DNA from 4 places in the Streptomyces cyaneofuscatus genome. Region 1 is predicted to be linked to each of the others. Evidence: riboswitches for the same ligand, from Rfam matches in the RefSeq annotation. Region 1 holds a riboswitch; each other region holds the start of a gene.
The links. A riboswitch is a leader RNA that binds a small molecule or an ion and turns the genes downstream of it on or off. The one in region 1 is predicted to bind cobalamin.
Positions count from the first base shown of each region.

Region 2: linked by a shared signal. The riboswitch ahead of metE (5-methyltetrahydropteroyltriglutamate--homocysteine S-methyltransferase) and the one ahead of R2B67_RS29245 (cobalamin biosynthesis protein) in region 1 are both predicted to bind cobalamin.
Region 3: linked by a shared signal. The riboswitch ahead of R2B67_RS34230 (ABC transporter substrate-binding protein) and the one ahead of R2B67_RS29245 (cobalamin biosynthesis protein) in region 1 are both predicted to bind cobalamin.
Region 4: linked by a shared signal. The riboswitch ahead of R2B67_RS10465 (ribonucleoside-diphosphate reductase subunit alpha) and the one ahead of R2B67_RS29245 (cobalamin biosynthesis protein) in region 1 are both predicted to bind cobalamin.

Region 1 covers NZ_CP137002.1:6,635,889-6,641,284, reverse strand. The annotation lists gene R2B67_RS29260 (class II aldolase/adducin family protein) at 1-457, opposite strand, end outside; gene R2B67_RS29255 (inorganic phosphate transporter) at 735-2,003, shown strand; gene R2B67_RS29250 (hypothetical protein) at 2,016-2,252, shown strand; cobalamin riboswitch at 2,370-2,552, shown strand; gene R2B67_RS29245 (cobalamin biosynthesis protein) at 2,698-3,693, shown strand; gene R2B67_RS29240 (cobyric acid synthase) at 3,690-5,324, shown strand; gene R2B67_RS29235 (putative cobaltochelatase) at 5,321-5,396, shown strand, end outside.
Region 2 covers NZ_CP137002.1:1,132,364-1,137,759, forward strand. The annotation lists gene R2B67_RS04685 (pyridoxal phosphate-dependent decarboxylase family protein) at 1-73, opposite strand, end outside; gene metE (5-methyltetrahydropteroyltriglutamate--homocysteine S-methyltransferase) at 315-2,639, opposite strand; cobalamin riboswitch at 2,818-3,008, opposite strand; gene R2B67_RS04695 (hypothetical protein) at 3,534-3,731, shown strand; gene cobF (precorrin-6A synthase (deacetylating)) at 3,882-4,700, opposite strand; cobalamin riboswitch at 4,842-5,020, shown strand; gene R2B67_RS04705 (CoA-acylating methylmalonate-semialdehyde dehydrogenase) at 5,247-5,396, shown strand, end outside.
Region 3 covers NZ_CP137002.1:7,733,711-7,739,106, forward strand. The annotation lists gene R2B67_RS34215 (acyl-CoA dehydrogenase family protein) at 1-553, shown strand, start outside; gene R2B67_RS34220 (acyl carrier protein) at 642-923, shown strand; gene R2B67_RS34225 (beta-ketoacyl-[acyl-carrier-protein] synthase family protein) at 920-2,143, shown strand; cobalamin riboswitch at 2,248-2,434, shown strand; gene R2B67_RS34230 (ABC transporter substrate-binding protein) at 2,496-3,548, shown strand; gene R2B67_RS34235 (FecCD family ABC transporter permease) at 3,656-4,687, shown strand; gene R2B67_RS34240 (ABC transporter ATP-binding protein) at 4,684-5,396, shown strand, end outside.
Region 4 covers NZ_CP137002.1:2,509,149-2,514,544, reverse strand. The annotation lists gene R2B67_RS10475 (ABC transporter ATP-binding protein) at 1-3, opposite strand, end outside; gene R2B67_RS10470 (ribonucleotide-diphosphate reductase subunit beta) at 185-1,204, opposite strand; gene R2B67_RS10465 (ribonucleoside-diphosphate reductase subunit alpha) at 1,204-3,618, opposite strand; cobalamin riboswitch at 3,753-3,875, opposite strand; gene R2B67_RS10460 (YbdD/YjiX family protein) at 4,067-4,270, opposite strand; gene R2B67_RS10455 (carbon starvation CstA family protein) at 4,267-5,396, opposite strand, start outside.

The DNA.
Region 1 (5,396 bases):
TGCGGCCCCGGAGGGCGGTGAGCATGGCGTCGGCCAGCTCCGGGGTGCCGTAGCGGGCGTAGGCGGCGGTGCGGACGGGCCCGCCGAGGATGGCGGCCGCGTAGTGGACGAGCGGCACCTCGGTGACGAGGGTGGAGACGGCGGTGGCGTGCACGGCGTGGGTGTGGACCACGGCGGCGGCGTCGGTCTCCGCGTAGACCGCGAGGTGGATGGGGAGTTCGCTGGTCGGCTTCAGCTCCCCGAGGACCTGGCGGCCGTCCAGGCCGACGCCGACGGCGTCCCCGGGTCCGAGCCGGTCGTAGGGCACCCCGCTGGGGGTCACCAGGACCAGGTCTCCGACGCGGGCCGACACATTGCCGGAGGTACCGACGACCAGGCCGTCGGCGGCGCTCCGACGGGCGGTCGCGACCACGTCCTGCCAGGCCAGGGCCACCGATTCCGGCTGCTGTGCGCTCATGGGGCGAGCGTAGGCGCGGCGGCGCGAAACCGGAACGTCATCCCCCACGTGACCGGGATCTCTTCCGGGGCCGAATGTGACCGTCAAAAACTTCGCCAACAAGGGGCAAAGGGCAGACCAGCCGGTGCCCCACCGCCCCTCCGCAGCCCCTCCCGCACACAAACGGAATCACCGCACTCCGATTCGGGTCACCACAGCGCCCCGTCCAGTTCATCTTCCGTTCACCCAGGTTGCCTACGGTCCACGAGCCACTGACGTCGAACGATTGCCTGGGTAAATGGAACACATCACGCTGCTGCTTGCGATTGTGGTCGTAACAGCTCTCGTGTTCGATTTCACGAACGGTTTCCACGACACCGCCAACGCGATGGCGACCACCATCTCGACCGGCGCGATGAAGCCCAAGACAGCGGTGGCCATGTCCGCCGTTCTCAACCTGATCGGCGCGTTCCTGTCGGTGGAGGTCGCCAAGACGATCTCCGGCGGGATCGTCAACGAAGACGGCATCAGAACAGAGGTCATCTTCGCGGCGCTCGTCGGCGCCATCCTGTGGAATCTGCTGACCTGGCTGGTCGGCCTGCCCTCCAGTTCGTCCCACGCCCTGTTCGGCGGCCTGATCGGCGCCGCCGTGATGTCGGCCGGCTGGTCCTCGATCAACGGCGGCACCGTCGTCACCAAGGTGCTGCTCCCCGCGATCGCCGCCCCGCTGGTCGCCGGTATCGCCGCGATGCTGGCCACCCGGCTGACGTACCGGATCAACCGGAACGTCACCGACCCGAACCAGCAGAAGTCGACCGCCAAGGGCTACCGGGCCGGACAGATCGCCTCCGCCGGTCTCGTCTCGCTCGCCCACGGCACCAACGACGCCCAGAAGACGATGGGCATCATCACCCTGGCCCTGGTCACCAGCGGTGTCCTGGCCCCGGGCTCCAACCCGCCCATGTGGGTCATCGTCTCCGCCGGTATCGCCATCGCGCTCGGCACCTACCTCGGCGGCTGGCGCATCATCCGCACCATGGGCAAGGGCCTCACCGACCTCCAGCCGCCGCAGGGCTTCGCCGCCCAGACCAGCGCGGCGACCGTCATCCTGGCCTCCTCTCACCTCGGCTTCTCGCTCTCCACCACCCAGTCCTGCTCGGGTGCCGTGATGGGCGCGGGCCTCGGCCGCAAGGGCGGCGTGGTCCGCTGGTCCACCGCCACCCGGATGTTCGTCGCCTGGGGCCTGACGCTCCCGGCCGCGGGTCTGGTCGGCGCGGGCGCCGAGTTCCTCACCAAGCAGGGCCCCTGGGGCATCGCCGTCACGGCGGTCATCCTGGTCGGCGGCTCCTTCGCCATCTGGCTGGCCTCGCGCCGCGAGCCGGTCGACCACACCAACGTCAACGACACCGAGGACGCGACGGCGGACGAGCCGCAGGGCGTCGTCACCACCGCCATGGCCGCGGTCGCGCCGCCGCCCACCGCCGGTGCGGTCTCCGAACTCTCGACCACCATCCCGGCCCCGGCCGGGGCGCCCGACGACACGCCCCGCCCCGCGGCCACGGTGTAAGGACAGATCCGTATGAAAATCGACTGGGCAGCACTCGCCTCCGTCTTCGGTGTCAGTCTCGTGGTCACCGTCGCGCTGGTCGGCGTCTTCACCCTGGGCATCGTCGCCCTCTCCAAGCTGTCGGCCCCGGCCGGCAGTGCCACCGGCGCCACCGGCGGTTCGGCCGCACTGGCGCGCACCGGCGCGTACGCCGCCTTCGCGGCGTGCGTGGCGGCGGTCGCGTACGGGATCTATCTGATCGTCGCCTGACCGCGCGGACACGTTCCTTCGGGCCGGACACACCACCGTGTGTCCGGCCCGCTGTGCGTCTGCGCACACTGGAGCTCCGCAGGTCAACAGCAAGTTGACGGCCGTTCTCGCAGCGTGGTGGACTGCCGGAGCCATTTACGGCGACAGAAGAGGAAGCCGGTGCGAATCCGGCGCGGTCCCGCCACTGTCACCGGGGAGCACTCCCCCACACCGGATGTCACGGCCCTCCTGACCGAGGGCTGGAAGGCCGGGGGAACTGCGGATCCGGGGAGCCAGGAGACTCTTGTCGCCGGTCACGTCGAACCAGGGCGCGGACCCTGAGTGAGGACATAAGCCATGCCCGGCCGCCGTGCGCCGCACCCTGTGCCTCTCCCGGTATCTCCTCCGGTATCGCTCGCGGTACCTCTCCGTGCCGGAACGCCTCTGCCCGCGGCGGGCTGAACCCGTGCGTGCCGATCGTGTCTTCGCGTACGGCGCCGTCGCCGGGCTGATCGCCGACGCGGCTCTCGGCGACCCGCGCCGGGGCCATCCCGTCGCCGGTTTCGGCCGGGCTGCCGCGCGGGTGGAGTCGCTGCTGTGGCGGGACGACCGGGGCCGGGGCGCGCTGCACACCCTGCTGTGCGCCGGAGGGGCCGTGGGGGCCGCCGCGCTGGCCGCCCGTGCCGTACGAGGACGCCCCGCGCTCGCCGTCGCGCTGACGGCCGCCACCACCTGGTCGGTCGTCGGCGGCACCTCGCTGGGCCGGGAGGCCCGCGCCATCGGGGGCGCGCTGGCCGCCGGTGACCTGGAGGTGGCCCGGGAGCGGCTGCCGCATCTGTGCGGGCGTGATCCGCACTCCCTGGACGGGCCGCAGATCGCCCGTGCCGTCGTGGAGTCGGTCGCGGAGAACACCTCGGACGCCGTCGTGGGCGCGCTGGTGTGGGGCGCGATCGGCGGGGTGCCGGGGCTCGTCGGCTTCCGGGCCGTGAACACGCTCGATGCGATGGTCGGCCACAAGTCACCCCGTTACCGCCGTTACGGCTGGGCCTCGGCCCGCCTGGACGACCTCGCGGGGTGGCCCGGGGCACGGCTGACGGCCGCGCTGGCCGTGGCGGGCGGCGGGCGGCCCTCGGAGGCCGTACGCGCCTGGAAGGCGGACGCGGGGCGTCACCCCAGCCCGAACGCGGGGCCGGTGGAGGCCGCGTTCGCGGGGGCGCTCGGCGTACGGCTCGGCGGGACGCTGGCGTACGCGGGGCGCGTCGAGCACCGGCCGGTGCTGAACGGCGGGTCGGGCCGGGAGGTCCGGAGCTCCGACATCGAGCGCGCGGTGCGGTTGTCGCGCCGGGTGAGTGTGCTGGCCCTCGGGGTGTGCGTGGTGGGCCGGACGGTCGTGGGGCGCGTGGTCGCGAGGCGTGTGGTCGCCGGACGGTCGTCGACAGGACAGAGGCGGGGTCGGGCATGAGCGGTGGGCTGCTGGTCGCGGGGACCACATCGGACGCGGGCAAGAGCGTCGTCACGGCGGGCATCTGCCGCTGGCTGGTGCGCCGGGGCGTGAAGGTCGCGCCCTTCAAGGCGCAGAACATGTCCCTCAACTCCTTCGTGACCCGTGAGGGCGCGGAGATCGGGCGCGCCCAGGCCATGCAGGCGCAGGCCGCCCGGGTGGAGCCGACGGCGCTGATGAACCCGGTACTGCTGAAGCCGGGCAGCGACCGGTCCAGCCAGGTCGTGCTGATGGGAAAGCCGGTGGGCGAGATGAGCGCCCGGGGGTACCACGGGGGGCGTCAGGAGGCGCTGCTCGGGACGGTGACGGGGTGTCTGGAGGAGCTGCGGTCGACGTACGACGCGGTGATCTGCGAGGGGGCCGGAAGCCCCGCCGAGATCAATCTGCGGCGCACCGACATCGTGAACATGGGGATCGCGCGGGCCGCGAAGTTCCCGGTGCTGGTGGTCGGGGACATCGACCGGGGCGGGGTCTTCGCGTCCTTCTTCGGGACCACGGCGCTGCTGAGCGCGGAGGACCAGTCGCTGGTCGCGGGCTACCTGGTGAACAAGTTCCGGGGTGACGTCTCGCTGCTGGAGCCGGGGCTGGACATGCTGTACGGGCTGACCGGGCGGCGGACTTACGGGGTGCTGCCGTTCACCCATGGGCTCGGCATCGACGAGGAGGACGGCCTGCGGGTGTCCCTGCGGGGTGCGGTGCGGGAGTCGGTCGTGGCGCCGCCCCATGGCGAGGACGTGTTGCGGGTCGCGGTCTGCGCGGTGCCGTTGATGTCCAACTTCACGGATGTGGACGCGCTGGCCGCCGAACCGGGTGTGGTGGTGCGGTTCGTGGACCGGCCCGATGAGCTGGCCGACGCGGACCTGGTCGTCGTGCCCGGGACGCGCGGCACGGTGAAGGCGCTGGCCTGGCTGCGGGAGCGGGGGCTCGCGGACGCGCTGGTGCGGCGGGCGGCGGAGGGGCGGCCGGTGCTGGGGATCTGCGGGGGGTTCCAGGTGCTGGGTGAGCGGATCGAGGACGAGGTGGAGTCGCGGGCCGGGGTCGTGGACGGGCTGGGGCTGCTGCCGGTACGGGTGCGCTTCGAGCGGGCCAAGACGCTGGCGCGGCCGGTGGGTTCGGCGCTGGGTGAGCCGGTGGAGGGGTACGAGATCCATCACGGGGTCGCCGATGTGCGGGGCGGTGAGCCGTTCCTGGACGGGTGCCGGGTCGGGGCGGTGTGGGGGACGCACTGGCACGGGTCGCTGGAGAGCGATGGGTTCCGGCGGCGGTTCCTGGAGGAGGTGGCCCGGGCCGCCGGGCGGCAGTTCGTTCCCGCGCCGGACACGAGCTTCGGGGTGTTGCGGGAGGAGCAGCTGGATCGGCTGGGGGATCTGGTGGAGGAGCATGCGGATACGGATGCGTTGTGGCGGTTGATCGAGGGGGGCGCGCCGCCCGGGTTGCCGTTCGTGCCGCCGGGGGCGCCGCCGTTGGGGGCGGGTGCGGGTGCGGCGGAGAGCCGGGGCGCTGCCCCGGGCCCCGCTCCTCAATCGCCGGAGGGGCTTGTAGCGACCGGTCACGTCGAAGCTGAAGAGCATGTCAACAAGGAGGCCTTGTGAGTACGCCGTATCCCTTCACCGCGATCGTCGGGCAGGACGACCTGCGGCTCGGGCTGTTGCTGAATGCGGTCA
Region 2 (5,396 bases), 5.5 Mb from region 1:
CCGCGGTCAGGGCGCGCAGATGGCCGGGTCCGTCGACGCCGCCCGCGAGCGGGGCTCCCGTACCGGCGCTCACGCCGCACGCCGCACGGGGAGTTCGGCGGACAGCAGGCCCTGAGCACGCTCCATGGCGAAGCCCTTCGATCGGAGTGCAAGATCCACAACCGGGATTCGCTGGTTAGGCTAACCTAACTCCACCGTTGGGGAAGAACGCACTCCGGTCGGCCGGACCTGGCGAACCGGCCTGCCGCCGAACCGAGTCGGGGGCGCGTGCCCCGGTACGGGAGCGGCGGTGGCCGCTCCCGTACCGGGTCGGATCACGCCGCTTCGGTGGGCAGCTCCGCGCGGATCTCCCGCGCGGCGGCGACCAGGTTCTCCAGGGAGGTCCGGGTCTCGGGCCACCCCCGGGTCTTCAGGCCGCAGTCGGGGTTCACCCACAGGCGTGTCGCCGGGATGGCCTCAAGTCCCTTGCGCAGCAGGGTGGCTGCCTCTTCGGTGCTCGGGATGCGCGGGGAGTGGATGTCGTAGACGCCGGGTCCGGCCTCACGCGGGTAGCCGTGGGCGGCCAGTTCGCGGGCGACCTGCATGTGGGAGCGGGCGGCCTCCAGGCTGATGACGTCGGCGTCGAGGTCGTCGATGGCCTGGACGATGTCGCCGAACTCCGCGTAGCACATGTGGGTGTGGATCTGGGTGTCCGGCCGCACCCCGGAGGTGGCGAGGCGGAAGGACTCCGTCGCCCACTCCAGGTACGCGGCGTGGTCGGCGGCCCGCAGCGGCAGCGTCTCGCGCAGGGCGGGCTCGTCGACCTGGATCACCGAAGTGCCGTTCGCCTCCAGGTCGTTCACCTCGTCGCGCAGGGCGAGGGCGACCTGGCGGGCGGTCTCGCCGAGCGGCTGGTCGTCACGGACGAAGGACCAGGCGAGCATGGTGACCGGGCCGGTGAGCATGCCCTTGACGGGGCGCTCGGTGAGCGACTGCGCGTACGCCGTCCAGCGCACCGTCATCGGCTCGGGGCGCGAGATGTCCCCGGCGAGGACCGGCGGGCGGACGTAGCGGGTGCCGTACGACTGGACCCAGCCGTGCTGCGTGGCGAGGTAGCCGGTGAGCTGCTCGGCGAAGTACTGGACCATGTCGTTGCGTTCGGGCTCGCCGTGGACCAGGACATCGATCCCGGCCTTCTCCTGGAAGGAGAGGACCTCGCGGATCTCGTCCTTGATCCGCTCCTCGTACCCGGCCTCGTCGATCCGGCCCGCGCGCAGGTCGGCGCGGGCGGTGCGGAGTTCGGTGGTCTGCGGGAACGAGCCGATCGTGGTGGTCGGCAGGAGCGGCAGACCGAGGTGGGCGCGCTGGGCCACGGTCCGCTCGGCGTACGGCTGGGAGCGGCGGCCGTCGGCGTCGGTGATGGCCGCCGTACGGGCCCGGACGGCCGGGTCACGGGTGATGACGGCGTCGGTGCGGGAGGCCAGGTCGGCCCGGTTGGCGGCGATTTCGGCGGCGATGGCCTCGGTGCCGGCGGACAGGCCGCGTGCCAGGACGACGATCTCCTGGGTCTTCTGGCGGGCGAAGGCGAGCCAGCGGGCGACCTGCGGGTCGATGTCGTGTTCGGCGGCGGCGTCCAGCGGGACGTGCAGGAGGGAGGAGGAGGCGGAGACATCGACGTGGTCCGCGAGGCCGAGGAGCGTGCCCAGGGTGGCGAGCGACTTCTCGTAGTCGTTGATCCAGATGTTGCGGCCGTTGACGACGCCCGCGATTAGGCGCTTGCCGGGCAGGCCGCCGGCCGCCGCGAGGTCGGTGAGGTTCGCGGCGCCGGACTCGGTGAAGTCCAGCGCGAGCCCCTCGACCGGGGACTTGGCGAGCACCGGAAGCGCCTCGCCGAGCCGTCCGAAGTAGGAGGCGACGAGCAGCTTGGACCGGTCCGTGAGGCCGCCGAGCTCGCGGTAGGCGCGGGCGGCGGCGTTCAGCTCGGCCGGGGTGCGGTCCTGGACGAGGGCGGGCTCATCCAGCTGCACCCACTCGGCGCCTGCGGCCCGGAGGTCGGCGAGGACTTCGGCGTACACGGGCAGGAGCCGGTCGAGGAGGGTCAGCGGCTCGAAGTCGGCGGCGATCCCGGGGGCCGCCTTGGCGAGCAGGAGGTAGGTGACCGGGCCGACGAGGACCGGGCGCGGGGTGTGGCCCAGCGCGAGGGCTTCCTTCAGCTCGGCGACCTGCTTGGCGGAGTCGGCGGTGAACACCGTGTCCGGGCCCAACTCGGGCACGAGGTAGTGGTAGTTGGTGTCGAACCACTTGGTCATTTCGAGCGGGGCCACGTCCTGCGTACCGCGGGCCATGGCGAAGTAGCCGTCGAGGGCGTCGGTACGGACCGCCTCGCGGTGCCGCTCGGGGACAGCGCCGACCATGACACTGGTGTCCAGGACGTGGTCGTAGTACGAGAAATCACCGGTCGGCACCTCGTGGACTCCGGCCTCGGCGAGCTGCTGCCAGGTTCCCCTGCGCAGTTCGGCGGCGGTCCGCCGGAGGGTGTCCGCGTCGACGCGGCCCTTCCAGTAGCCCTCGATGGCCTTCTTCAGTTCACGGTTCTGACCCTGGCGGGGGTAGCCGTACACGGTGGCCCGTGCTGCCGCGGCTGCGGGCTTCGCTGTCACGTGACTCTCCTTCGCGAGCATGTCTCCAGCTGATCCCGGGACGGGACGCGGACGCGCGAAGGGGTGACCGAACCGGGCGGAAAACGCGACACGCTTGACCGTGTCCGTCCACCCGACGGTTACGCCGACCCGCCCACGAGGTCACCGGGAACTCCGCACGCGAACGGTCGCGTGCGGGCAACGGGCAGGTCTTCGGACTCGCGGGCACGTCTGCCGGGGGCAGACACCTACTGGCCGTCGCTTCCCAGACCCGGCCGGGTCCAGTGCGTATGACGGCGGTCGTTCCCGCTCACCGCTGCGGGGCAGTCCCGGATTCCCACCGGGTTCCCTCTTACGACACCCTGCCTGGCGGACAGGGCGAACCAGCTGCACCGGCCACCCTAAGGGGACGACCGCCGGGCGCACACCGTTGTTCACACTTCGGACGGTGATATGAGACACGGCCTCCGGTCACGTCCCGAACTGCCGAGGAACGTCCTCCGAACGGGTGAAGAAGGGCATTGGAACGGTCCGCGCACCCATCCGAACCGGCAGGTGGCACCGAATGGTCGGCACAGGGGCGCGGAGCGGGCGCTCCTGGAACACTGCCCGGGACCGGATCCGGCATCCTGGCACGATCCGGCCCCGGGCAGGCAGTTCGCGCCGGTTTTCCCCCCTGGGCAGGCGGTTCGCGTCGGCATTCCTCCCCCGGGCGGCAGTGCGCGCGCCGGCCCTCCTCGCCCTGTTCCGCCGTTCGTCGCCGGTTCGCTGACTCACGGTCAGGTCGTGGTGGCACGGTGACTCAGATGTAACCAAATGGCGTAGGCGAGCCGGAACCACCGAGGGTCACAGGCCGTTCTTCTTGCCAATACACGGCCGCCGACCCACGGCGGCGATGAGCGAGAGAAGCAGTAGATGAAGAAGACAGTCGGGTGGGCTCAGGACGGCGACGACTGGACGATCACCGTGAACGGCACGCTGTACCGGGCCGTCGAGCGCCCCACGGACGGGCGCGTGCACAACTATCTGGTGCGGGGGAACGACCTGACCGCCGAGTGCCCGAGCCTCGGTCATGGGCTCGGAGTGATCCGGGCGCACGAGTCCCGGAGCTGACCTCCGGCCGGTCCGGCGACCAGGACGTGTCCGGGGTGCGGCGGCCGCCCGCGCCTCGACGCGACCCGCCGCCCTGCGTCACGTCACCCGCTCACCTGTCCGGGCCCCCGCTCGCGGGCCGGGGCCCCTCAGCTGTCCGTGCCTGCCGCCTCAGCTGTCCGTGCCGCGTGGGCCCGCCCCGAGGTCGGCACCCTCCGGCCGGTGGCGCAGCAGATACGTGTCCATGATCCAGCCGTGCCGTTCGCGGGCCTCGGCGCGCACCCGGCTGATCCGCTCGGCGACCTCGTCGAGCGGCCCGGAGACCAGGAGTTCGTCCGGGGTGCCGATGTAGGCGCCCCAGTAGATCCACAGCCCCCTGCCCGTCAGATGGGTGAAGCTCTCGTGGCCGTCGAGCATCACCACGATGTCGCCGTCGTCGTCCGGGAACCCCTCGGCGAGCCGCCGCCCGGGGGTGATGTGGATGGGGCGGCCGACCTGGTTCAGGGAGGTGCGGTGGCGGGCGGCGAGCGCGGAGACGCTGCTGATCCCGGGGATCACCTCATGGCCGAATTCCACCGTGCCCCGGTCCCGGATGTCCTCCAGGATCGCGAGGGTGCTGTCGTACAGGGACGGGTCGCCCCACACCAGGAACGCGCCGGTCTCCCCCGGCGCCAGCTCCTCGATGATCAGCCGCTCGCAGATGTCGGCGCGGCGGTGGCGCCAGTCGTGCACCGCCGAGGTGTAGCGCCCCCGGTCGTCCTGGGTACGGTCCCGCCAGGGGTCCTCGGCCTCCACGACCCGGTAGGGGCCGGTGAGGTGCTCGGCCAGGATGTCCCGCCGCAGCCGGGTCAGGGACTCCTTCTCCCGGCCCTTGCCGAGCACGAAGAAGACCTGCGCCCTGCGCATGGCCTTCACCGCGGCGAGGGTCAGGTGGTCGGGGTCGCCGGCGCCCATGCCGATGACGAGGATGTGCCGTGGTGCGTCGCTCATGTCGGCCGATCATGCCAGGAGCGGGGTGCGGGGCGCGCGATCGCGCCAGGCCTCGGGACGGAGGCCGGGGCGAGGCGGGGTGGACTTACTAGGACGTCCAACTATATGTTCGTGAGCAGAGGGGCGACCGGCATGGTGCCGGGCGCCTCGAAGGCCCGTGGTGTCAGGGAAGCCGGTGCGATTCCGGCGCGGTCCCGCCACTGTGACCGGGGAGTTCGTCCTCGCAGGACACGCCACTGACGGTGCAGAAGCCGTCGGGAAGGCATGAGGGCGCGCGCTGATCCGGGAGTCAGGATACCGGCCACGGGATTGTTCCGTGTTTCCACGAGGATGGAGCAGACACGCATGGCACCGGTCCGCACCCACGGCCCCGCAGGCACGTCCCGGCGAGCGGTTCTCCCCGCCCCCTGACGGCCCCGCCCTTCGCGTCCCCCCTGGCGGCAGCCCTTCCGCGCCCCCGCGCACCCGACCGGTGCGTGGGCCGGTGGCAGCCGTGCGCCATCCCCGGATCTCTCCTGACGATCTCACCGACGAGAGCAGGTTTCCATGGTCCGCGAACTCACCCATTTCATCGGCGGCAAGCACACGCCCGGCACCTCGGGCACGTACGGCGATGTCTACGACCCCAACACCGGCCGGGTGCAGGCCCGGGTGCCGCTGGCCGACCGGTCCGAGACCGAGGCGGCCATCGCCGAC
Region 3 (5,396 bases), 1.1 Mb from region 1:
GGCGAGCGAGGCGTACGAGCAGGCTGCCGCAGCCCTGCCCGCAGGTGCGGCCCGCGAGCGGCTGACCGAGCTGCACCGGCTCTTCGCCCTCCGTTGGATCGCCCGCAACAGCGGTGACCTGCTGGCAGCCGGACGGCTGACTGCCGAACAGGTGTCCTCGCTGCCCGACGCGGTGGAGCGGCTCATCGCGACCGTGGCCCTCCACGCCCCCGACCTGGTCAAGTCGTTCGCGCTGCCGGAGCGCCTGATGTCGGACTGGCCGATCGCCGGACCCGGCTACGCGGACGCGTACGACGATCCGGACGGCTCCTGGCACCAGCGCCGCAGGCCGGGGGGAGCGGTGGGGCGCAAGGCGGGCGCGACCGGGCTCCGCACGGCGGATTTCCGGCGGCCCGCCTGCGGCAGCAAGCGGCGGCGCCCGCTGCGCGAGAAGGTGGCGGCGCTCGGCACCCGCGGGGTGCTGCTGGCGTACTGGGGAACCACGTCGATGCTCTCCCGGTGGTTCGAGAAGCCGCAGGTGAGCGCAGACGAATCGGTTCGCCCCAGGGCGTAACCGGAGGGGCATACTCCAGTTATTTCGGCGGTGGGCCTGTGCGTATCACCACCCGCCGTCCATGAGGCCGCCGATGAGAGGAAACACCGTGAAGAGCCAGAGCATCCACCCGAAGATCACCGAGGTGCTGACCGAGACGTTCAAGGTGCCCGCAGCCGAAATCCTGCCGGAGTCCACGATGGACAGCCTGGAGATGGACTCCCTGGCGGTCGCCGAGTTCGCCGTCATCATCAAGGAGACCCTGGGGGTCGCCGCCGACTCCGAGAAGCTCTACAAGGACGCCACGCTCGCCGACATCTCCGCGTTCATCGACGCGGCCGTCGGCGGCGAGGCGGCAGGCAGTGCGGTGCCGGTGAGCAACACCCGATGAACCGACCCGCCATCGCCGTCACCGGCCTGGGGATGATCACCCCGGCCGGCCACACCACCGACACCACCTGGGACGGGGTCTGCCGCGGGGAGTCCTTCGCGCGCACCGTCCCCGAACTGCACGGCTGCGCCGTCGACTTCGCCTGTACGGTCTCCGGCATCGACCTGGACGACGCGGTCGGCGGCCGGACCGCCTTCCGTATGGGCCGGTACGTGAAGTTCGCCGTCCTCGCCGCACGGGAGGCGGTGACCGACGCCGGGCTCGACCCCGCCCACTGGGACGGCGCCCGCGTCGCCGTCGTCGTCGGCACCAGCAGCGGCGGATCCGCCGGACTCACCGAACAGGCCGTCGCCCTGGAGCGGCGCGGCCCCGAGGCCACCTCGCCCTCGGGCATCCTGCTCACCATCCCGAGCATGCCCGCGGCCGAGATCGCCATCCAGATGAAGGCCACGGGCCCCAGCCTCGCCCCCTGCACGGCCTGTTCCTCCGGGGTGACCGCCCTCTCGGCGGCCCGCGACATGCTGGCGCTCGGGCAGTGCGACATCGCGATCGCCGGAGCCACCGAGTCGATCGTCTTCCCGGTCGCCATGACCGGCTTCGCCCGCTCCGGCGCGGCGGCCCTGCGGGACGGGGACCCCGCCCGCCTCTGCCGCCCCTTCGCCGCCGACCGGGCCGGGCTCGTCATGGGCGAAGGCGCCGCGATCATGGTACTGGAGCGGGCGGCGGACGCCCGGGCCAGGGGAGCCGCCCCCCGGGCGCTGCTGGCCGGTACGGGCGCCACGACCGACGCCCACCACCCGACCTCCCCGCACCCCTCCGGGGCGGTCGCCGAGGCCGCCGTCGACGCGGCGCTGGCCGACGCGGGGTGGCGGGCCGAGGAGGTCGGCCATGTCAACGCGCACGGGACCTCGACCCCCCTGAACGACGCGACCGAAGCCGCCCTCATCGGCCGGGCCTACCCGCACCGTCCGCCCGTCACCGCCCCCAAGGGCGTCCTGGGCCACTGCATGGGGGCGGCCGGAGCCATCGAGGCGGGGCTGACCGTCCTGACGCTCCAGCACGGCATCGTCCCGCCGATCGCCAACCTGGACGCCCCCGACCCCGGGTTCGCCATCGACTGCGTCACCAAGGCCCCGCGCGAGGTGCCCGTACGACGGGCCGTCAGCCACTCCTTCGGGTTCGGCGGACAGAACGCGGTGATCGCGCTCCAGGCTCCGTAAGCCGCCTCGCCAGCTGCCGGGCCGGTGCGGCGGGACGATCCCGCGCCGCACCGGCCCACCGGGGGAGCGGTCCGCGCACCGGCTCTGAGCTGCGCGAAGACCCGTGATAGCTTGCCGGGGCCAGTCGAACCCCAGCGACGGGGTCAGGGAATCCGGTGCGAGACCGGAACTGACGCGCAGCGGTGAGGGGGACGGGCGGGGCCACGGCCACTGGAGCGCACACGTGCTCCGGGAAGGCGTCCCGCCCGGACGAACCCGAGTCCGAAGACCTGCTGGCACCCGCGCCCCGCACCGGGGCACGGGAACCGTACGACGGGCTCCGCGGCTGGGCCCAGAGACACCGAGGTCCTCCGTGCTGTCCAAGGCCACCCCTGCCCCGATACGCACCGCCGCCCTGTTCGCGGCGGGCGTCGTCCTGCTCACCGCCTGCGGCGGCGGGACCACCGACTCCTCCGCCGACGGCGGCGGCGACAAGGCCGACGGCTTCCCGCTCACGCTGAAGAACTGCGGGCGCACCGTCACCGTGAAGGCGCCGCCCCAGCGGGCCGTCTCGGTCGACCAGGGATCGACGGAGATCCTCCTCTCGCTCGGCCTCGCCGACCGGCTCGCGGGCACCGCGACCTGGAGCGACCCGGTGATGAAGGGCCTGGAGAAGGCCAACAAGGGCGTCGAGCGCATATCGGAGAACCGGCCCTCGTCGGAGAAGGTCCTCGACAAGGAGCCCGACTTCCTCTCCGCCTCCTTCGCCTCCACCCTCGCCAAGGGCGGCGTCGCACCCCGCGAACAGTTCGAGAAGCTGGGCGTCCCCACCTACATCTCGCCCGCCGACTGCATCGGCAAGGACAACAGCGGCGGCGGCGACGGAGCCCGTACCGCACCCCTCACCATGGACAGCGTCTACACCGAAGTCCGGGAGCTCTCCCAGGTGTTCGGCGTCCCCGAGCGCGGCGACGCCCTGGTGAAGAAGCTCCAGGCGCGGGTGGCGAAGGCCACCGACGGCATCGACGGATCCAAGGCATCCCTCCTCTACTGGTTCTCCGACTCCAAGGCCCCCTACCTCGCGGGCTGCTGCGGCGCCCCCGGCGTCATCACCCGGGAGCTCGGCGCGAAGAACGTCTTCGACGACACCCACGACGAATGGCCCCAGATCAGCTGGGAGACCGTCGCCGACCGCAACCCCGACGTCCTGGTCATCGGCGACCTGAGCCGCACCATGCAGACCGCCGAGAGCGCCGAGAAGAAGATCGAGTTCCTGGAGTCCAACCCGGTCACCAGGACCATGGACGCCGTCAAGAACCGGCGGTACGTGCTGCTCAGCGGCCAGGCGATGAACCCGACCATCCGGACGGTCGAGGGGCTGGAGCGCGTCGCCGCGGGGCTGCGCGACTTCGGGCTCGCGGGGTGAGCAGCGGTGACCCGGCACTGAAGGAGGCCACGGACCCGAAGGAGGCCACGGACCCGAAGGAGGCCGCGGACTCGGACAAGACCGCGGACCGGAAGGCGTCGGCCGCGGTGGGCCCGGTCTGGAGCGGCGGCCCGCTCGCGGTGCTCCTCTGGACCGGCGGACTCCTGCTCCTGCTGCTCTCCATCGCCGTCGCCGTCACGATCGGGCCCGCCCGGATCTCGGTCCCCGACGTCTGGTCCGCCGTCGCCTCCCACCTCGGCTTCGGCGCCTCGGAGCTGAGCCCGATCCGCGACGGCATCATCTGGAACCTGCGCATGCCCCGCACCCTGCTCGCCGCCGTGTGCGGTGCCGGGCTCGCGGTGTGCGGCACGGTGATGCAGTCGCTGCTACGCAACCCGCTCGCCGACCCCTTCGTGCTCGGCGTCTCCTCCGGGGCCTCCACCGGGGCGGTCGTGGTGGTCGTCCTCGGCGTCGGCGGGGGAGCGGTGTCGCTGTCGGCCGGGGCCTTCGTCGGGGCCATCTGCTCGTTCGCCCTGGTCCTGCTGCTCAGCCACACCCTCGGCTCCACCACCGACCGGGTGGTGCTCTCCGGGGTCGCCGCGATGCAGCTCTTCTCCGCCCTGACCTCGTTCGTCGTGATGACCTCGGCCGACGCCGAGCAGACCCGAGGGGTGCTGTTCTGGCTGCTCGGCTCGCTCAGCGGCGTCGGCTGGAGCGAGGTCGCCCTGTGCACCGCCGTTCTCGCCGTATGCCTGGTCGTCTGCCTGGCCCACGCTCGTACGCTCGACGCCTTCGCCTTCGGGCAGGACGCTGCCGCCGCGCTCGGCGTGAACGTCGCCCGCACCCGGATCGTGCTGCTGTGCACCACCGCCCTGCTGACTGCCGCCCTCGTCAGCTCGGCCGGGGCGATCGGCTTCGTCGGCCTGGTCCTGCCGCACGCCGCTCGCGCGCTCACCGGCTCCGGGCACCGGCGCCTCCTGCCGGTCACCGCGCTCGCCGGGGCGATCTTCCTCGTCTGGGTCGACACGCTCGCCCGCACGGTGCTGGACCCGCAGGAGGTGCCGGTCGGTGTGGTCACCGCACTGATCGGCGTGCCCGCGTTCGTCGCCGTCCTGTACCGCACCCGGAGCACGCCATGAGCCTCACCGAGAACGGCGGCCTGCGCGCCGAGCGGGTCGGCCGGGAGGCCGGGGACCGCCTCATCCTCGACGGGGTCGACATCACCCCGCCGCCCGGCGCCACCGTCGGGCTGCTCGGCCCCAACGGCTCCGGCAAGTCCACCCTGCTGCGGATCCTCGCGGGCCTCCTCGCCCCGGACACCGGCACCGTCACCCTGGACGGCGACCCCCTCGCCGACCTCGGCCGCCGTACCGTGGCCCGCCGGATCGCCGTCGTCGACCAGCACGCCGTCACCCAGGTCGACCTCAGCGTCCTGGACGTCGTCCGCCTCGGCCGCATCCCGCACCGCCGCGCCTGGTCCGCCCCGGACCGTGGCGACGAGGAAGCCGTCACCGACGCCCTGCGGCGCACCGGCCTCACCGACCGGGCCGCACAGTCCTGGCACACCCTCTCCGGCGGCGAACGCCAGCGCGTCCAGATCGCCCGGGCCCTCGCCCAGCAGCCCCGCGAACTCCTCCTGGACGAGCCGACCAACCACCTGGACATCCAGCACCAGCTGGACCTGCTCGCCCTGGTCGCCGCACTGCCCCTCACCAGCGTCATCGCCCTGCACGACCTCAACCTCGCGGCGATGTTCTGCGACCGGATCACCGTGATGAAGGCTGGCCGGGTGATCGCGGGCGGCACCCCGGCCGAGGTCATCACCGAGGAGCTCATCGAGGACGTCTA
Region 4 (5,396 bases), 4.1 Mb from region 1:
CATGTCCGCCTCTCTGGAGCGATCCGGGCCCGGTCGGGCGTGATCGATCTGAGAGTGTGCACGCCGAGGCTTGGTCTAGTCCAAGTGTTTTCCGTTCGGCCGGTTCTCGTCATGCCGTCAGGGGACGCGGAAGGCCCCACCGTGCTCAGCGGCACGGTGGGGCCTTTCAGGTTCCGGAGCGGGCCTAGAAGTCGTCGTCGAACCCGACCGAGCCCTCCACCGCCACCTGGTAGGCGGACGGGCGGCGCTCGAAGAAGTTCGTCAGCTCCTGGACGCCCTGGAGCTCCATGAACGAGAACGGGTTCTCCGAGCCGTACACCGTCGGGAAGCCCAGGCGGGCGAGCCGCTGGTCGGCGACGCACTCCAGGTACTGGCGCATCGACTCGGTGTTCATGCCCGGCAGGCCCTCGCCGCACAGGTCGCGACCGAACTGGAGCTCCGCCTCGACGGCCTCCTTCAGCATGTCCGTGACCTGCTGCTGAAGCGCGTCGTCGAAGAGCTCCGGCTCCTCCTTGCGGACGGTGTCCACGACCTCGAACGCGAAGTTCATGTGCATCGTCTCGTCACGGAACACCCAGTTGGTGCCCGTGGCGAGGCCGTGCAGCAGGCCGCGCGAGCGGAACCAGTACACGTACGCGAAGGCACCGTAGAAGAACAGCCCCTCGATGCAGGCCGCGAAGCAGATCAGGTTCAGCAGGAAGCGGCGGCGGTCGGCCTTCGTCTCCAGCCGGTCGATCTTCTCGACCGAGTCCATCCACTTGAAGCAGAACTGGGCCTTCTCACGGATCGAGGGGATCTCCTCGACCGCGTCGAACGCCGCCGCCCGGTCGTCCGGGTCGGGCAGGTAGGTGTCCAGCAGCGTCAGATAGAACTGGACGTGCACGGCCTCCTCGAAGAGCTGCCGCGACAGGTACAGCCGCGCCTCCGGGGAGTTGATGTGCTTGTACAGCGTCAGCACGAGGTTGTTCGAGACGATCGAGTCGCCCGTCGCGAAGAAGGCGACGAGGCGGCCGATCATGTGCTGCTCACCCGGCGACAGCTTCGCGAGGTCGGCGACGTCCGAGTGGAGGTCGACCTCCTCCACGGTCCAGGTGTTCTTGATCGCGTCCCGGTAGCGCTCGTAGAAGTCCGGGTAGCGCATGGGACGCAGGGTCAGCTCGAATCCCGGGTCGAGCAGGTTCTTCTCTTCGTTGGTGGTGCTCATTACTGGCAGGCCTCGCAGGACTCGGGGTTCTCAAGAGAGCAGGCGATGGCGTCCGCGTCGGGAGCCGACGCCTGCTGTACGGGAATGGGGGCTGCGGCCGACGCCTGACCGGACGCGGCACGGGCGATCCGGGTCGCCGGGCGCGAACGCAGGTAGTACGTCGTCTTCAGCCCCTGCTTCCAGGCGTACGCGTACATCGAGGAGAGCTTGCCGATCGTCGGCGTCTCCAGGAACAGGTTGAGCGACTGGCTCTGGTCGAGGAACGGCGTACGGGCCGCCGCCATGTCGATCAGACCGCGCTGCGGGATCTCCCACGCCGTGCGGTACAGCGCCCGCACGTCCTCGGGGATCCAGGCGAAGCCCTGCACGGAGCCGCTGGCCTCGCGCAGCGCCTCACGGGTGCGGGCGTCCCACACGCCGAGCTTCTTCAGCTCGTCCACCAGGTAGCCGTTGACCTGGAGGAACTCACCGCTGAGCGTCTCGCGCTTGAACAGGTTGGAGACCTGCGGCTCGATGCACTCGTACACACCGGCGATCGAGGCGATCGTGGCGGTCGGCGCGATGGCCAGGAGCAGGGAGTTGCGCATGCCGGTCTTGGCGACGCGGGCGCGCAGCGCGTCCCAGCGCTCCGGCCAGTTCAGCTCGGTGTCGTAGTGGTCGGGGTGCAGCACACCGCGCGCGGCACGCGTCTCCGACCACGCGGGCAGCGGGCCCGAGCGCTCGGCGAGGTCGCAGGACGCCTCGTACGCGGCCAGCATGATGCGCTCGGAGATCTTCGTGGAGAGCGCGCGGGCCTGCGGAGAGTCGAAGGGCAGGCGCAGCTGGAAGAAGACGTCCTGGAGGCCCATGGCGCCCAGGCCGACCGGCCGCCAGCGGGAGTTGGAGTTCCCGGCCTGCTCGGTCGGGTAGAAGTTGATGTCGACGACCCGGTCGAGGAAGGTGACCGCGGTGCGGACCGTGGAGTCCAGGCGCTCCCAGTCGATCGAGCCGTTCGCCACGAAGGCGCCCAGGTTGACCGAGCCGAGGTTGCAGACGGCCGTCTCGCCGTCGTTGGTGACCTCCAGGATCTCCGTGCACAGGTTCGAGGAGTGCACGACCCGGCCCGGCTCGGCGGTCTGGTTGGCGGTCCGGTTGGAGGCGTCCTTGAACGTCATCCAGCCCTGGCCGGTCTGCGCGAGGGTCCGCATCATCCGGCCGTACAGCTCACGCGCCGGCATGGTCTTGCGGGCCAGGCCCTTGGCCTCGGCCGCGCGGTAGGCCGCGTCGAACTCGTCGCCCCACAGGTCGACCAGCTCGGGGACCTCGGCGGGGGAGAAGAGCGACCACTCGGTGTCCGCGTCGACCCGGCGCATGAACTCGTCCGGGATCCAGTGCGCCAGGTTCAGGTTGTGCGTACGGCGCTGGTCCTCACCGGTGTTGTCGCGGAGCTCCAGGAACTCCTCGATGTCGGCGTGCCAGGTCTCCAGGTAGACCGCCGCCGCGCCCTTGCGCCGGCCGCCCTGGTTCACCGCCGCCACCGAGGCGTCCAGCGTCTTGAGGAACGGCACGATGCCGTTGGAGTGCCCGTTGGTGCCCCGGATCAGCGAACCACGCGCGCGGATACGGGAGTAGGAGAGGCCGATGCCGCCCGCGTGCTTCGACAGGCGCGCCACCTGGTGGTAGCGGTCGTAGATCGAGTCCAGCTCGTCCTTGGGCGAGTCCAGCAGGTAGCAGGAGGACATCTGCGGGTGCCGGGTGCCGGAGTTGAAGAGCGTGGGGGAGGAGGGGAGGTAGTCCAGCTTGCTCATCAGCCCGTAGAGCGCGGCGACCTCGTCCAGCGCGCGCACCGAGTCGTCCTCGGCGAGGCCCGCGGCCACGCGCAGCATGAAGTGCTGCGGGGTCTCGATGACCTGGCGGGTGATCGGGTGGCGCAGCAGGTAGCGGCTGTGCAGCGTACGGAGACCGAAGTAGCCGAAGCGGTCGTCCGCGCCCTCGGCCAGCGTCCGCTCGACCAGCTCGTCCAGCGCCTTGGCGTGCAGCTCCACGAAGGCGGCGGTGCGGTCCGCGATCAGGCCCTCGCGGTGGCCGACCGCGACGGAGGCGGAGAAGGACGTGGCGCCCTGGCCCGCCGCCTCGTCGGCGATCGTACGGGTCAGCAGCCGGGCGGCGAGTTTGGAGTACGCCGGGTCCTCGGAGATCAGGCCCGCCGCCGCCTCGGTGGCCAGCGAGCGCAGCTCGGCCTCGTCGGAGCGGGCGTTGCGCCCGCGCAGCGCGGAGGCGGCGACCCGTCCGGGGTCGGTGTCGGGCAGATCGACGGTGAGGTCGGTCAGGGTCCGCAGCAGGGCGGTCCCGGGTCCGTCGTTCGTGCCTTCGCCGGACGTGGTGGAGGCAGCGGATTCGGTGGCTGAAACCGGATCGGCGGGCGCGATGGTCACTGGGCTTTCCCTCGCTCGGCTGGGGGCCGGCGGCGAGCGGGGAGCCGGGCAGCACGAGGCCTGTGAAGGCAGCACTGCTCACGGCGTCCACCGGCCCATCCGCGAGGCCCGGACGTCTGGCATCCGGTTCGGTCGAGCCGGACGCACTGTCGACAGGTCTTCGGACTTCGGGTGTGCAAAAGCACACTGATCACACCGTTGCGGGACAGTTCCGGATTCGCACCGGATTCCCCTGCGGCGACAGCGAGGTCGAGCATACATGTGGGGGGCGCTCGATGAGGAAGCCCCCACATGTTGTGTCGGCGTGAACAGATGTCGGTATGGCGGTCTGGCTTCTTCGCCCGGCTTTTTCCGTATCGGCCAGGCGCAGGGGCCCCCTCGCGCGGGCACGAAAAGGGGCCGTCGCGCCCCTGGGAGGGGTGCGACGGCCCCGATCGGCCGGTGGTGCTCAGCAGCAGCGGAAGCCCTCGCGGGGGTCCGCCTCACGGGCGTCCGTGCGGCTGTGTTCGAAGGCGCGGCGGTCCATCACCGGAGTGTCCGGATCGTGGGCCCTCGCGTGCGCCACATAGCGGTCGTACGTCGACTCGCCGGTCAGCTCCCGGACGTACCAGCGGATCCGTCCCGCCACCCGCCGTACGTCCGCGAGGGTCATGTCCGGCTCCCCGTTCCCGCCGACTCCTTGCGGATGCCGCCTTCGGGGCCGACGCCGGCTTCGACCAGTTCGGCCTTCTCCTCCTTGGTGGCGAAGATCGAGGCCGGGGCGACGAACTTGGACTGGACGAACGGCGTCTCGTGCAGCTTGACGCTCTCCGGGTCGCGGATGGCCTTGTAGCAGACCCGGCCGGCGTCCACGAGCACCACGATGATGAGGAGCGCGAAGAGCGCGCACAGCACCCCGTCGACGGTGGAGTTGGTGACGACGGTCCGCATGTCGTCCATGTTCTTGGCCGGGGCCAGCACCTCGCCCGCGTCGATGCCCGCCTGGTACTTGTCGCGCTGGGCGAAGAAGCCGACCTTCACGTCCGGCGAGAAGATCTTCTGCCAGCTCGCGGTGAGGGTGACCGCCACGTCCCAGGCGAGCGGTACGGCGGTGACCCACGCCCACTTCAGGCGGCCGGACTTGACGAGCAGCGTGGTGCAGACGGCCAGCGCGACGGCGGCCAGCAGCTGGTTGGCGATGCCGAAGAGCGGGAAGAGCTGGTTGATGCCGCCCAGCGGGTCGTGCACGCCGACCCAGAGGAAGTAGCCCCAGCCGCCGACCACGACGGCGCTGGCGAACCAGACGCCCGGCTTCCAGGAGACCTCGCGGAACGGCTTGTAGGCGTTGCCCAGCATGTCCTGGAGCATGAAGCGCCCGACGCGGGTGCCGGCGTCCACGGTGGTGAGGATGAAGAGCGCCTCGAACATGATGGCGAAGTGGTACCAGAACGCCTTCATCGCGGTTCCGCCGATCACCGCGGAGAAGATCTCCGCCATGCCGAGCGCGAAGGTCGGCGCACCGCCGGTCCGGGAGAGCAGGCTTCCCTCCTCGACGTCCTTCGCGGCCTGGGCCAGGGCGTCCGGGGTGATGGTGAAGCCGAAGTTGGCCACGGCCTGGGAGGCGGACTGGACGCTGTCGCCGATCACGCCGACCGGCGCGTTGATGGCGAAGTAGAGGCCCGGGTCGATGATGCAGGCCGCGATCATCGCCATGATCGCCACGAACGACTCGACCAGCATGGCGCCGTAGCCGATCATCCGGATCTGCGTCTCCTTCTGGACCATCTTCGGCGTGGTGC